DNA from 3 places in the Porphyrobacter sp. THAI-01a genome. Region 3 is predicted to be linked to each of the others. Evidence: predicted binding sites of a transcription regulator. Region 3 holds the regulator's gene; each other region holds the start of a gene.
What was found. The regulator LexA, encoded in region 3, represses DNA repair genes until DNA is damaged. The targets are predictions, from matches to a motif close to GTTCCNCNCTTGTTCT.

Region 1 (4,277 bases), 440 kb from region 3:
TCCAGTATGCCGAAAGCTACGGCGCGACCGGGCACCGGGTGACCTCGTCCGAGCACCTCACCGACCTGCTCCAGCACTGCCTCGCCACGCCGGGGGTGCACCTCATCGATTGCCCGGTTGACTACACCGAGAACGACCAGATCCTGAACATCGACATCAAGCGGCTGTCGAAGGAGCTGTAGGGTCGAAATCCGTTCGCCCTGAGCTTGTCGAAGGGCTGCACTTTCTTTCGAACCTGCGCCAAAGATGAAGGGCAAGGCTTCGACAAGCTCAGCCCGAACGGAGGATGGGAATGTCCCAGCTCAAGTCCACCTACCCGCTCTACCTCAACAACAAGGCCGTCCAGCCCAACACCGATCTCGAGGTGACGGACAAGTACACCGGCGAGGTCGCCTTCCGCACCGCGCTCGCCACGCCCGACGTGATCGAGGAAGGCATCGCCGGCGCCGTGCGCGCGGCGGAGCCGATGGCGCGGCTCGCCTCCTACGAGAAGCAGGACGTGCTGATGCACTGCGTCAAGCGGTTCCGCGAACGCTTCGACGAGCTTGCCTATGCCCTGTGCGTCGAGGCGGGCAAGCCGATCAAGGATTCCGAAGGCGAGGTCACACGCCTGATCGACACCTTCCGCATCGCGGCGGAAGAGGCGGTCAGGAACTACGGCGAGGTCCAGCCGCTCGACATTTCCCCGCGCGCCAAGGGCTATCAGGGCATGTGGAAGCGCGTTCCCATCGGCCCGTGCAGCTTCATCTCGCCGTTCAACTTCCCGCTCAACCTCGCCGCGCACAAGATCGCGCCCGCGATCGCGGTCGGCTGCCCCTTCGTGATGAAGCCCGCCTCCAAGACGCCGTTGGGGGCGATCATCATGGGCGAGGTGCTGGCCGAGTGCGACGTGCTGCCCGAGGGCGCCTTCTCGATCCTGCCCGCCAGCCGCGACGGGGCGGACCTGTTCACCGAGGACGAGCGGCTGAAGCTGCTCTCCTTCACCGGCTCGCCCGGGGTGGGCTGGGACCTCAAGGCCAAGGCGGGCAAGAAGAAGGTCGTGCTCGAACTGGGCGGCAACGCGGCGGTGATCATCGACAAGGACGCCAATCTCGACGACGCGCTGGAGCGGGTGATCTTCGGCGCTTTCTACCAGTCGGGCCAGTCCTGCATCGGCGTGCAGCGCATCCTGATCCATTCGCAGGTCTATGACTGCTTCAAGGCGATGCTGGTCGAACGCGCAGGCAAGCTCGTCGCGGGCGATCCCAAGGACCGCAACACCTTCATCGGCCCGATGATCTCGAACGGCGAGGCGAAGCGCCTCAAGGGCTGGATCGACGAGGCGGTCGGGGCCGGCGCGACCCTGCTGTGCGGCGGGGGCCTGAGCCGCGGCAACATGCTGGAGGCCACCTTGCTCGAAGGCGTGCCGGACGACGCCAAAGCGAAGAACGAGGAAGCCTTCGGGCCGCTCGCCATCCTGCAACGCTTCGACCATTTCGGCGAAGCTCTGGAGGAGGTGAACAACTCGAAATTCGGCCTTCAGGCGGGGATCTTCACCCGCGACCTGTTCCAGATGTTCGACGCCTGGGACCGGCTCGATGTCGGCGGTGTCGTCATCAACGACGTGCCGAGCTACCGGGTCGACAACATGCCCTATGGCGGGGTGAAGGATTCAGGCCTCGGACGCGAGGGCATCCGCTTCGCGATGGAGGACATGAGCGAGATCCGGAATTTGATCATTCGCAGAACCTGATCCTCCCCTGAAGGGGAGGATTACCCCTCCTCCAGCAGCAGCAGCACGGCGGTGACTTCCAGCCGCTCCATTGCGCCGAAGCGGTGATCGACCTTGGTGATCGTGGCGTCGGCGACCAGCTGGCCGGGGATCGCGAACTCGTGATCGGGCAGCTGCTCGATCAGCTCCTCGCCCGCGGCCACCGCCTCGGCGCCGCAGAACTCCAGCACCACGGCGTGGCGCGTGCCCGAAAAGGTGATCGAGGCCCAGGCCTTCTCCTCGTGCGAGAGGATCGTGCCGGCCCCGCCGGTGATCAGCAGCAGGGCGCTGCGCACCCGGTCCGCCAGCGAGCGCCGCGCGCGCAGGGCCGCCGGCACGCCGAGCGGGAAGGGGGCGGACTTCACCTCGATCTGGTCGAAGGGCGCGGTGAGGTGGGCGAAGGGATCGCCGCAGCTTTCGGTGAGCATCAGGCCATCCCCCTCGTCTGTTCCGCCGACCCGTCGGCATAGCCCTGCATCCACGCGCGGGTGCGCAGTTCGGTCTCGCGGCGCGGGGTGCGACCCATGCGCAGGTCGAGCACGAAGCGCGGATCGTGGGCGGCTAGGCGCCCGAACTTGGTGGCGGGCATGGCGTGTTCCCTGAGGAATGTCTCGATGGTTCGAAGCAGCATGGTTTTGCGTCCCTGTTGGTGCCGAGTCGAAGGATTTGCATCGGGCGAATCGCTCGATGTTCCTGAAATGTTCCATGATTTTTCGTGCTTGTCTAGGAAAAATCCTTCGTGTAGGAAGTATCCATGATGCAAACCCAACAGAATGCTGCCGAGGGCCTCTCCGGACCGCGTGCCCGGCTGCTTGAACTGGCGCAGGCGCGCGGGGCGAGTCTCGCCGCCCTGTCCGAATTGCTCGGGCGTAACCCGTCCTACCTCCAGCAGTTCATCCGCAAGGGCAGCCCCCGCAAGCTCGAGGAACAGGACCGCGCGACGCTCGCGCGGTTCCTTGGTGTGGGCGAGGAGGAACTGCGCGAGGCGAAGGATAATTCCTACGTAAAGCCCCTTAGGCGCCGTGACGGGGGCGAGTGGGTCGAGGTGCCCCGGCTCGATCTCGGCGCGGCCGCCGGGGCAGGGCGCGTGCCCGGCGGGGAGGCGGCCTTCGATGCCTTCCGCTTCTCGCGCCGCTGGCTGGAGGAGCAGGGCCTCGCCCGCGCCGAGCTGTCGGCAATCCGGGTCGAGGGGGATTCGATGGAGCCGCTCCTCAACGACGGCGACGAGATCCTCGTCGACCGCGCGCCCCGTCCGTTCCGCGACGGCATCCACGTGGTCCGCGTCGGCGACACCCTGATGGTCAAGCGCGTCGCCAGCGCCGGACCGGGGCGCATCGCGCTGCTCTCGCAGAACCTCGCCTACCCGCCGGTCGAGGTTGCGGCCGAGGAGGTCGCAATCATCGGGCGGGTTGTGTGGAAGGGGGGGCGCGTTTAAGTCCCCGTTTCATGACCGACACCCCCGCACCCCAACTCCCAATGCGCGCCGCGATCATTCCGGTGACGCCGCTCCAGCAGAACTGCTCGCTGATCTGGTGCACCAAGACCATGAAGGGCGCGCTGGTCGACCCGGGCGGGGATCTCGACAAGCTGAAGGAGGGCGTCGCCAAGGCGGGCGTCACGCTCGAGAAGCTGCTCGTCACCCATGGGCATCTCGACCATTGCGGGCAGACGGGGATGCTGGCGGACGAGCTGGGCCTGCCGATCGAAGGCCCGCACGAGGATGACCGCTTCTGGATCGACCAGCTCGATGATGACGGCCCGCGCTGGGGGATGGTGGCCAAGAGCTTCACGCCGACCCGCTGGCTCAAGCACGGCGACACGGTGACGGTGGGCGAACTCACGCTCGACGTGATCCACTGTCCCGGCCACACGCCGGGCCACGTCGTCTTCTACCACGCCCCCAGCCGCTTCGCGATCGTCGGCGATGTGCTGTTCCAGGGCTCGATCGGCCGCACGGATTTCCCGCGCGGCAATCACCAGGACCTGATCGACTCCATCACCCAGCGCCTCTGGCCGCTCGGCGAGGACGTCACCTTCATTCCCGGCCACGGTCCCACCAGCACCTTCGGGCGCGAGCGCAAGACCAACGCCTTCGTGAGCGACTACGCACTGAGCTAGAGGGCGGGCCGCATGTCCACGCGCCGCTACTGGACGCTGCGCATCCTGCTGGCGCTGCTGACCGTCATCCCGCTCTACTTCGGGTTCGTCTGCGCGAACTCGCGGTGGTGCTTGGCGCGGTCGTGCTGTTCGGCCTCGTCGAGCAGCCCTTGGCCGAGCGGCGCCGGCGCGGGCGGCGGGGTTAGAGAACCCTTGCACCCACCAGCGCCGCAACCACGGCGAGGCCCAGCAGCACCAGCATCGTCACCAGCGTGCCGACCATCCGGCCCCAGCCCCAGTTGCCGCCGTCCATGCCGAAGCCGTGCAGCACCCGGGCGATCATGTAGGCCGCCGCGACCAGGCTCAGCCACCCGCCGCCCTTGCCGGCCAGCTCGATGGCGGCGATCAGCGCCAGCACGAAAGGCGTGTT
Region 2 (4,277 bases), 230 kb from region 3:
ACCGTGACCGTGAGCCGGTCGGCAGGCAGGCCCCACTCCCTGGTCAACAGGGTCCAGGCATGTTCGATCGCCTGTTCCTTGAAGTAGTCGCCGAAGGAAAAATTCCCAAGCATTTCAAAGAACGTGTGGTGCCGCGCGGTGTAGCCGACATTGTCGAGGTCGTTGTGCTTGCCGCCGGCGCGGACGCATTTCTGCGAGGAGGCGGCGCGGGGGCTGGCGGGTGTTTCGAGGCCCGTGAAGACGTTCTTGAACGGCACCATTCCGGCGTTGACGAACATCAGCGTCGGATCGTTGTAGGGCACGAGCGGCGCGCTCGGCGTGGGCGTGTGCCCGTTCCTACCGAAGTAGTCGAGGAAGGAGCGGCGGATTTCGTTGGTCGACGTCATGGGCGTGCAGTTAGGCAAAGCGCGGGCTGAACGCAATGGAGCGCGCATTGCGGGTGCCCGGACGGGGGCCCAAAAGACAACCGCATCGCGACAACCGTGCAACGACATCGCGACGACAGGCCCACGGCACCGCTACGGCAGAGCGCAGCAAGACCCCCCGAAACGCGAAAGGCCGGTGCGGGCCTGGGGAAGGCTCGCACCGGCGTTCCGCTTGTCCGGGCACCGATGGGGACAGCCGGGCCGGAGCGGGACACTCCGGGCTCAGGCAGGCGCCCGCTTGGGAATCACATGTCCGAGTCCGCGTCCGGCCCGGTCATCATCTCCCCGGCGACCTGGTCGGTGCGGCTGCGGATCGCAGCTTCCAACCGGTCGCAAACCTCAGGATTGTCGCGCAGGTAGGTCTTGGCGTTCTCGCGCCCCTGCCCGATGCGGATCGAATCGTAGGAGAACCAGCTCCCCGACTTCTCGACCAGGCCCGCCTTGACCCCGAGATCGAGGATCTCGCCGATCTTGGAGATGCCCTCGCCGTACATGATGTCGAATTCGACCTGCTTGAACGGCGGCGCCACCTTGTTCTTGACCACCTTGACGCGGGTGGTGTTGCCGATGATCTCGTCCCGGTCCTTGATCTGGCCGGTGCGGCGGATGTCGAGACGAACGCTGGCGTAGAACTTGAGCGCATTGCCGCCGGTGGTGGTTTCCGGGTTGCCGTACATCACCCCGATCTTCATGCGCAGCTGGTTGATGAAGATCACCATGCAGCGCGAACGGCTGATCGAGCCGGTCAGCTTGCGCAGCGACTGCGACATGAGGCGCGCCTGGAGGCCGACGTGGCTGTCGCCCATCTCGCCCTCGATCTCCGCGCGCGGCACCAGCGCCGCGACCGAGTCGACCACCAGCACGTCGATCGCGTTGGAGCGCACCAGCGTGTCGGTGATCTCGAGCGCCTGTTCGCCGGTGTCGGGCTGCGAGACGATCAGTTCGTCGATGTCGACGCCCAGCTTCTTGGCATAGACCGGATCGAGCGCGTGTTCGGCATCGACGAAGGCCGCGGTGCCGCCCATCTTCTGCGCTTCGGCGATGACGTGCAGCGCCAGCGTGGTCTTGCCCGAGCTTTCCGGCCCGTAGACCTCGATCACCCGGCCGCGCGGCAAGCCGCCGATCCCGAGCGCGATGTCCAGACCCAGCGATCCGGTGGAGATGGCTTCGACCTGCATCGTCTCCTTCGAGCCCAGCTTCATCGCCGAACCCTTGCCGAAGGCACGATCGATCTGCGCAAGCGCGGCTTCCAGAGCCTTCTGACGATCCACGGCTTTCCTGTCCTCTTCGACCAATTTCAACTGGGTAGCCATCGCATGCGCTCCTTCGCTTGCCTAGGGGCAAGGCGGAGTTTTCCGCCGCCCGCTGGGGCAGCATGTATCGCATTTGTTCTCATGGAACAAGTAGGGAACGGAAAATTTTTCCGCCCCGCCGCAGGCGCCCGTTCCTACCCCCGCGTCAGGGGCGCGTGGCCGAGCGCAGCTGCCAGTCGAAACGCCGTTCGGCACTGGCGGGGATGGTCACTTCCACCGTCTGCCAGCCGTCCTTCACCGCCACCTTTTGCCCCGGGAAGCGGATGTCGAAGCCGCCCGCGTAACCCAGTTGCAGCCGGATCGTGACGGGATGGGGGTTGGCGTTGGTGAGGCGCGCGCGCATCGGCACCCACTGGCGCGCGATCTCGCCCGCCCCGCCCGCCTGCTGCGCGGCGCAGCGGGCGAAGACCTGCGCGCTCTCGCCCAGTTCCAGCTCCATCTCCTGCCCGCGCGCATAGTCGCGCAAGGTGGTGCGCCCGGCCAGCCGCTCGCCTCCGGCGGCCGGTTCGTAGAGCGTCATCGCCCCCTGCGGCAGCGCGATCCCGAGGCCGCGCGCCTCCTCGTTCCGCGTCGCCAGCAGCAGCTCTGCCGCGAGCGGCTCCTCGGCGCTGTCGGTGTAGGGATCGCAGGTCGTGCGGTAGATGAGCCGCGCCTTCACCCCGTCCCTGTCGAGAAAGGCGACCTGCTTCATCCCCCTGGCGGAGACGTCCACCCGCCCCGGCACCCGGAACAGCTTGAGATCGCCGAGATCCTCCTCGGATGCCGTCACCACGCCGGCATCGGCAGCCTGCATCCGGGCGCCGATAACGGTGATCGCCTCAGCCATCATGACGGGCGCAGCCATCGGCGGGGGCGGCGGAGCTGGCGGCGGCGGCGGGGGCGGCGCCGTCCCCGCCGCGGTGCTGCCGATCGGATAGCAGGTCAGGCGCAGCGGCTCGGCCACGGGCGGATCGGCGAGACTGCGGTAATCGCTCGTCAGGTTGAGCCGCCCCGCGACGATCTGGAGGCGCGCGGAATCGAAGCTCTGGCCGTTGTCGTTGACGAGGGTGAGCCAGCTCAGCAGGTCAAGGCTCAGCTCGCCGCCTTTCGCCTGCTCGGCAAGGCTGGCGACGTAATCGGCCTGCCAGTCGAAGCCCCAGGCGAGATAGGTGAGCGTCACGTCGAAGGTGCCGCCCTCGGGCGAGCGGGTGTCGACCGAGAACACCGGGCGCGCCGACAGGCCCGGCGGGACGCGGGCGAAGGAAAGGCTTTCGGGCAGGCCCGAACAGCGCACCGCCTCGAAGCCCTGCGAGGTCTCGAGCACGAGCCCCCCGTCGGCGCGGGTGCGCACCACCGCCTGCTCGCTGGTCGCCGCGCCGGTCGCAGGGTTGGTGCGGGTGATGGTCACGCGGTTGCCGAGCGTCCCGTCGACCAGCGCGGCGGGCGAGAGGAGCTGCGCGTTGCGGTTCATCTCGATGGTGCCGCCGGGCAGCCCGGTGACGATCGCGGAGACCCCGATCATGCCCTCGGCCACGCCCTCGAAGCGGATCGTCGATTCGCCGGGGGGGAGCGTCACGCGGCGGGTTTCGGAGATCATCGCGATCCCACCCGGGCGCTCGCGCCGCAGCCGCTCGTCCGGGTCGCGGTCGGGATCGCGGTAGATCGTCACCGACAGGTCGGCAGGCGGCGAGGCGTCGACCACCTCGCGCGCGGCGAGCGGCCCGCCGGCCAGCGCGGCGAGGACGAGACAGGTTGCGGCCAGCCGCATCGCCGCCGCCTCAGTAGCGGGTTTCGTAGGTCACGCGGATCACCCGCTCGCCCTCGGCCGGCACGGGGACGACATATTTGCGCCGGTCGGCGTTGAGCTGTTCGCCCTTGATGTCCTCGAGGGTGACGCGGGTGTCGTCGCCCCACCAGCCGCGCGCCAGGCCGGTCTGGGTGAGTTCGACGTCGATCGGGGCGGCCTTTGCATTGGTGAGGGTGTAGCGCATGGTGGTGCGGTAGAAGGTCTTGGGCCGCTCGACGGTGACCTCGCGGGTCTTGCCGCCCTCGAAGATCCGGTAGCGGGCGCTTTTCTCCCATTCCGCGCCGGTGATGGTCTCGCGCTTCTCGATCTCGGCCTTCACCGTGATGTCGAAGGCATCGCCGGTGACGAGCGAGAGCTCGCTGCCCATCGGGGTGTGGCCGATGGCGTTCTCGCCGATGAACTGCGGAGTGCCTTCGCGGTCGCGCTGGTAGAAGCGCACCGTGCCCGCGGGCAGGGCATCGCCGAGGCCCTGCTCGCGCGAGGAGGAGAAGGCGATGCGGCTCTGGACGTTGCGGGGCTGTTCGTCGTTCTGCTGCCAGTCGACGCTTGCGGCGTAGATCTTGCGCGCGGGCACGGCCTGCACGTCGAGGAAGCTCACCTGCTTGGTCTGGGCGTTGGCGATCGTGGTGCGGCCCTTGATCGGGTAGAGGTAGAAATCGCCGAGCCGCTCGCGCTCGGCCGCCTGCGTTCCGGCGCGGATCATGCCGCGCTGGTTGTAGCCGTAGCCGCCGCCCCTACCGTTTGGGCCAGAAG
Region 3 (4,277 bases):
GCAAGACCGGGGTGGAAATGGAAGCGATGACAGCCGTTTCCATCGCACTCCTCACAATCTACGACATGGCCAAGGCGCTCGACAAGGGGATAGTGATCTCCGCCGTGCGCCTGATCGCCAAGTCGGGCGGCAAGTCGGGCGACTGGACTGCGCCCGAATGACCGCGCCGCTCGGTCTCGAGGACGCGCAGGCCCGCCTGCTTGCCCTCGCACCCGTGCTCCGTTCCGAGACCGTCCCCGCCGATGCCGCGCTCGGGAGCGTGCTTGCCGAGGAGGTGCGCGCCGCGCGGACCCAGCCCCCGTCCGACCTTTCGGCGATGGACGGCTATGCGCTCGCCCCCGGTGAAGGGCCGTGGCGGCTGGTCGGCGAGAGCCGCGCCGGCGCGCCGTTCCGCGATGTCCTCTCCCCCGGCGAGTGCGTGCGCATCTCGACCGGCGCGATGGTGCCGGCGGGAGCCGACCGGGTGCTGCTGCAGGAGGACGCGGCCGACGAGAACGGGCGGATCATCGCTACCGACATGCCCCCGCCCGGCCGGCACATCCGCGCGCGCGGGTTCGATTTCCATGCCGAGGACCTGCTGCTCGCGAAGGGCTCGCGGCTCACCCCCGCCCGCCTCGCGCTGGCCCTCGCGGGCGGGCATGGCACGCTCCCCGTCACCCGGCGGGTGCGCGTGGCGGTAATGGACAGCGGCGACGAGCTGGCGCCGGACCCCGCCCGGTGCCTCCCCCACCAGATCCCCGCCAGCAATGCCGCAATGATCGCCGCCATGCTCGCGCCGCTGGGGTGCGAGGTCACGCGCATCGGCCCCGTGCCCGACGAGCGCGAGGCGCTGGCCGGGGCGCTGGCTCTGGCCGAGGGCGCGGACATCCTTGTTACCTCGGGCGGGGCCTCGGTCGGCGACCACGACCTGATCAAGCCCGCGCTCGCCGACTGGGGGGCCGGGATCGCCTTCTGGAAGATCGCGATCAAGCCGGGCAAGCCGCTGCTGGTCGCCACGCGCGGCAATCAGGTCATCCTCGGCCTGCCGGGCAATCCGGTGTCGAGCTTCGTCACCGCCTTCCTCTTCGCCCTGCCGCTGGTGCGGGCGGCCCAGGGCGATCCCGATCCCCTCCCCCGCCCCGTCATCCTGCGGGCGGGCGAGCCCCTGCCCGCCGTCGGCCCCCGGCGCGAGTTCCTGCGGGCGGTGAGCGAGGGGGACGCGGTGCGGCTTGCGGGATCGCAGGATTCCTCGGCGCTCTCCGCGCTGGCCGCCGCCGATTGCCTGATCGACCGCCCCGCCGGCGCCCCGCCCGTCCCCGCGGGTGCGCCCGTTCCGGTGTTCCGCCTCCAGAATGGCTGAATTGCGCGGGTTTGCTGCGGGGCGCGCTTGACTCGGGCAATTTAGTTTCCTAATTGTTCCTTGTTCGTTCACCTTAATGGCGGGCGGCCAGTGCAATCAACGCACCTGTTCGGGGTGCCTCTTGGCGCACGCAAGGGATTGGCATGGTGCGCTCTGACCGGCGCACCGTGGGTGCGACCACAGGAGACTTGACCAATGCTGACGGCAAAACAGCGCGAGCTGATCGTCTTCATCCAGCAGCGGCTGGAGGAGACCGGGATCTCGCCGAGTTTCGAGGAAATGAAGGAGGCGCTCGATCTCAAGAGCAAGTCGGGCGTGCACCGGCTGATTTCCGCTCTCGAGGAACGCGGCTTCCTGCGGCGCCTGCCCAACCGGGCGCGCGCGCTCGAGGTGATCCGGGAACCGGGCGACACGACGCCCTCTCGTGCTGCGCCGGCCGGCGACAATGTGGTGGCCATGCCCTCGCCCGCGCCCCGCGCGCCCGAGGCGGCGAACGACGTGATCGAGCTGCCGCTCCACGGCCGCATCGCCGCCGGCGCCCCGATCGAGGCGCTGGAAGGCCAGTCGACCCTGCCCGTTCCGGCCGCGCTGCTCGGCCCGGGCGAGCACTATGCGCTCGAGGTCTCGGGGGATTCGATGGTCGAGGCCGGCATTTTCGATGGCGATTTCGCGCTGGTGCGGCGCACCAATACCGCCCGCGACGGCGAGATCGTGGTCGCGCTGGTGCGCGGCGAGGAAGCGACGCTCAAGTATCTGCGGCGCGAGGGCGGCCAGGTCCGGCTCGATCCGGCCAATGCCGCCTATGACCCGCAATACTACCGCCCCGACGAGGTCGAGGTGCAGGGCAAGCTCGCCGGCCTGCTGCGGCGCTATCACTGAGGCGATCCGGGCCGGATGGCTTTGAACCTGTTGGAGTTCAAGGGGCGCTTACGGCGCCCCTTTTTCATGCTGTCGTAGCCCGGCGAGTGCCGTCCCAAGGCGATGTCGTGCCGATGTCATTGCCGCTTCATCGCCCGGTTGTTGCTGCTTGTGGTGCTGCCTGACCGGCCGATGCATCGACGCGGGCTTCGGGGCGCGGCGTTCCTACCCGTTCCTTGCCGCCCCGCCACCACCCGTGCTCGCCCTGGCTCGCGGCGACAGTGGCGATCCGCTCGTTCGCGAGGTCGATCGCGAGGCCTCCCGTCTGCTCCAGATACCGCCGGTCCGCCTTGAGCCAGCGCGGACGGCACGAGCGTGGGAGAAACCGCTCGGCCACGACGATGTCCGCCTCGGCGCAGGCAGCGGCAAGCGCGCGCTCCTCGACCTGCTCGCGCCCCCGCCCCAGCAGCAGAACCCGTTCCCGCCCCCCGCGCTTCAGGCTCACGGTGCAGAAGGCCGAGGAACAGCGCGCTCCCGGCCACTCGGCCAGCGGCACGGGCTCGGCCGCGACGCCGGCGAGTTCCATCAGGTTGTCTCGGGTGTAGGACGAACGGCTGTCGCGCAGGGCAAGCAGGCGGGGGTTTCCTTCATCGTCCTCGATCGTGATCCCCACCTGCCGCCCGTCACCCGCCACCAGCACGTCCGGGATCGGGGTCGCCGCCGCCATCGAGCTTGCGACAGCGACGGGCAGCAGACCGGCAAGTCGCACCCGCCCGCGCCATAGCGCGAGCCACAGCCCGCCGGCCGCGAACAGCGCCACCGTGAGACCGCCGATCTGCGGCATCAGCCGCACCGCGCCGGCTTGCGAGGCGGTGAGATGCGCGATGGCAAGTAGCAGCTCCAGCGCGCGCGCGACCAGCCACCACACGGGCGCTCCCAGCCCCAGCGTGTCGAGCAGAAGTCCCAATGCGATCAGAGGCATGGCCATGAAGGTGACCAACGGAATGGCGACCACATTGGCGAGCGCGCCGTAAACGCCGGCGCGGTGGAAATGGAACAGCACGATCGGCATCAGCGCGAGCTCGATCACCACCCCGGTCACGAAGAGCATCACCACCCGCCGCCCGCCCCGCGCCCACCACGGCTCCTCGCGCGGGGCGAGGAAGGCCTGGACGGGCGCGCAGCCCGCCAGCGCGACGATCGCCAGCACCGCGGCAAAGCTCATCTGGAAGCTCGGCCCGATCGCGCTTTCGGGCCACAGCAGCAGCACGAACCCCGCCGCCAGCGCCACCATCCTCAGTGACAGCGCATCACGCCCCAGCGCCAGCGCGCCGAGCACCAGCAGGGCGGCGACGCAGCTGCGCACCGTCGGCACCTCGGCGCCGGTCAGCAGGGTATAGCCCACCCCCACGAGCGCCCCCGCCCCCGCTGCCACCACCGGCAACCGCACCCGCAAGGCAAGCGAAGGCCATAGGGCGAGCAGCCGCAAGGCGAGGAAATAGGCCGCGCCGATCACCGCGCTGACATGCAGCCCGCTGATCGAGAGCAGATGGGTAAGCCCCGAATCCCGCATCGCCGCCTCGTCCGCCGCCGCGATCCCGCCGCGGTCGCCGCTCGCAAAGGCCGCCGCGATTGCTCCGGGCGACCCCGCCACCTGCCTGCGCACATGGTCGGCAAGCCCGCGTTGCAGCGCCGCGATCCCACCACTCCCGGGGGCAGGAGCGATCACCGCGAGCGGTCCGACCATCGTCCCCGTTGCCGAGAGCCCCTGGAACCACGCGGCCCGCGCGAAGTCGTAGCTTCCCGGCAGCATCGGGTGTGCCGGCGGCATCAGCCTTGCTCGCAGCCGCACAACCGCGCCCTCGGCAAGGCCGGGGGGCGGCCCGCCCTCCCCGAGCGCCGCGAGCGGCACATTGATCCGGACCTTGCGCGCCGCCTCGTCCGGTGCCTCGCGCATCGCGAGGGTGAGCCGCAGGCGGCCTTCCGCGGGCTGGTCCTCGCGGGCGAGCACCCGCCCCTCGATGGGCATCACCGCGGGCCGCGCGATCGGCGCGGCGCCGACGATCGCCGAGCGCGCCCA

Region 1: the regulator LexA is predicted to act here: its motif matches at 2,440-2,455, upstream of ACMX37_RS05290 (S24 family peptidase).
Region 2: the regulator LexA is predicted to act here: its motif matches at 1,822-1,837, upstream of recA (recombinase RecA).

What each region holds. Positions count from the first base shown of each region.
Region 1 is NZ_CP180579.1:1,092,753-1,097,029, forward strand. Features, by position in the region: gene ACMX37_RS05270 (acetolactate synthase large subunit) at 1-182, shown strand, start outside; gene ACMX37_RS05275 (aldehyde dehydrogenase family protein) at 293-1,732, shown strand; gene ACMX37_RS05280 (hypothetical protein) at 1,753-2,178, opposite strand; gene ACMX37_RS05285 (hypothetical protein) at 2,178-2,381, opposite strand; gene ACMX37_RS05290 (S24 family peptidase) at 2,505-3,185, shown strand; gene ACMX37_RS05295 (MBL fold metallo-hydrolase) at 3,227-3,868, shown strand; gene ACMX37_RS05300 (MAPEG family protein) at 4,050-4,277, opposite strand, start outside.
Region 2 is NZ_CP180579.1:1,305,264-1,309,540, reverse strand. Features, by position in the region: gene alaS (alanine--tRNA ligase) at 1-386, opposite strand, end outside; gene recA (recombinase RecA) at 671-1,738, opposite strand; gene ACMX37_RS06355 (DUF4139 domain-containing protein) at 1,884-3,485, opposite strand; gene ACMX37_RS06350 (DUF4139 domain-containing protein) at 3,496-4,277, opposite strand, start outside.
Region 3 is NZ_CP180579.1:1,533,815-1,538,091, reverse strand. Features, by position in the region: gene moaC (cyclic pyranopterin monophosphate synthase MoaC) at 1-161, shown strand, start outside; gene ACMX37_RS07460 (molybdopterin molybdotransferase MoeA) at 158-1,339, shown strand; gene lexA (transcriptional repressor LexA) at 1,535-2,218, shown strand; gene ACMX37_RS07450 (ComEC/Rec2 family competence protein) at 2,346-4,277, opposite strand, start outside.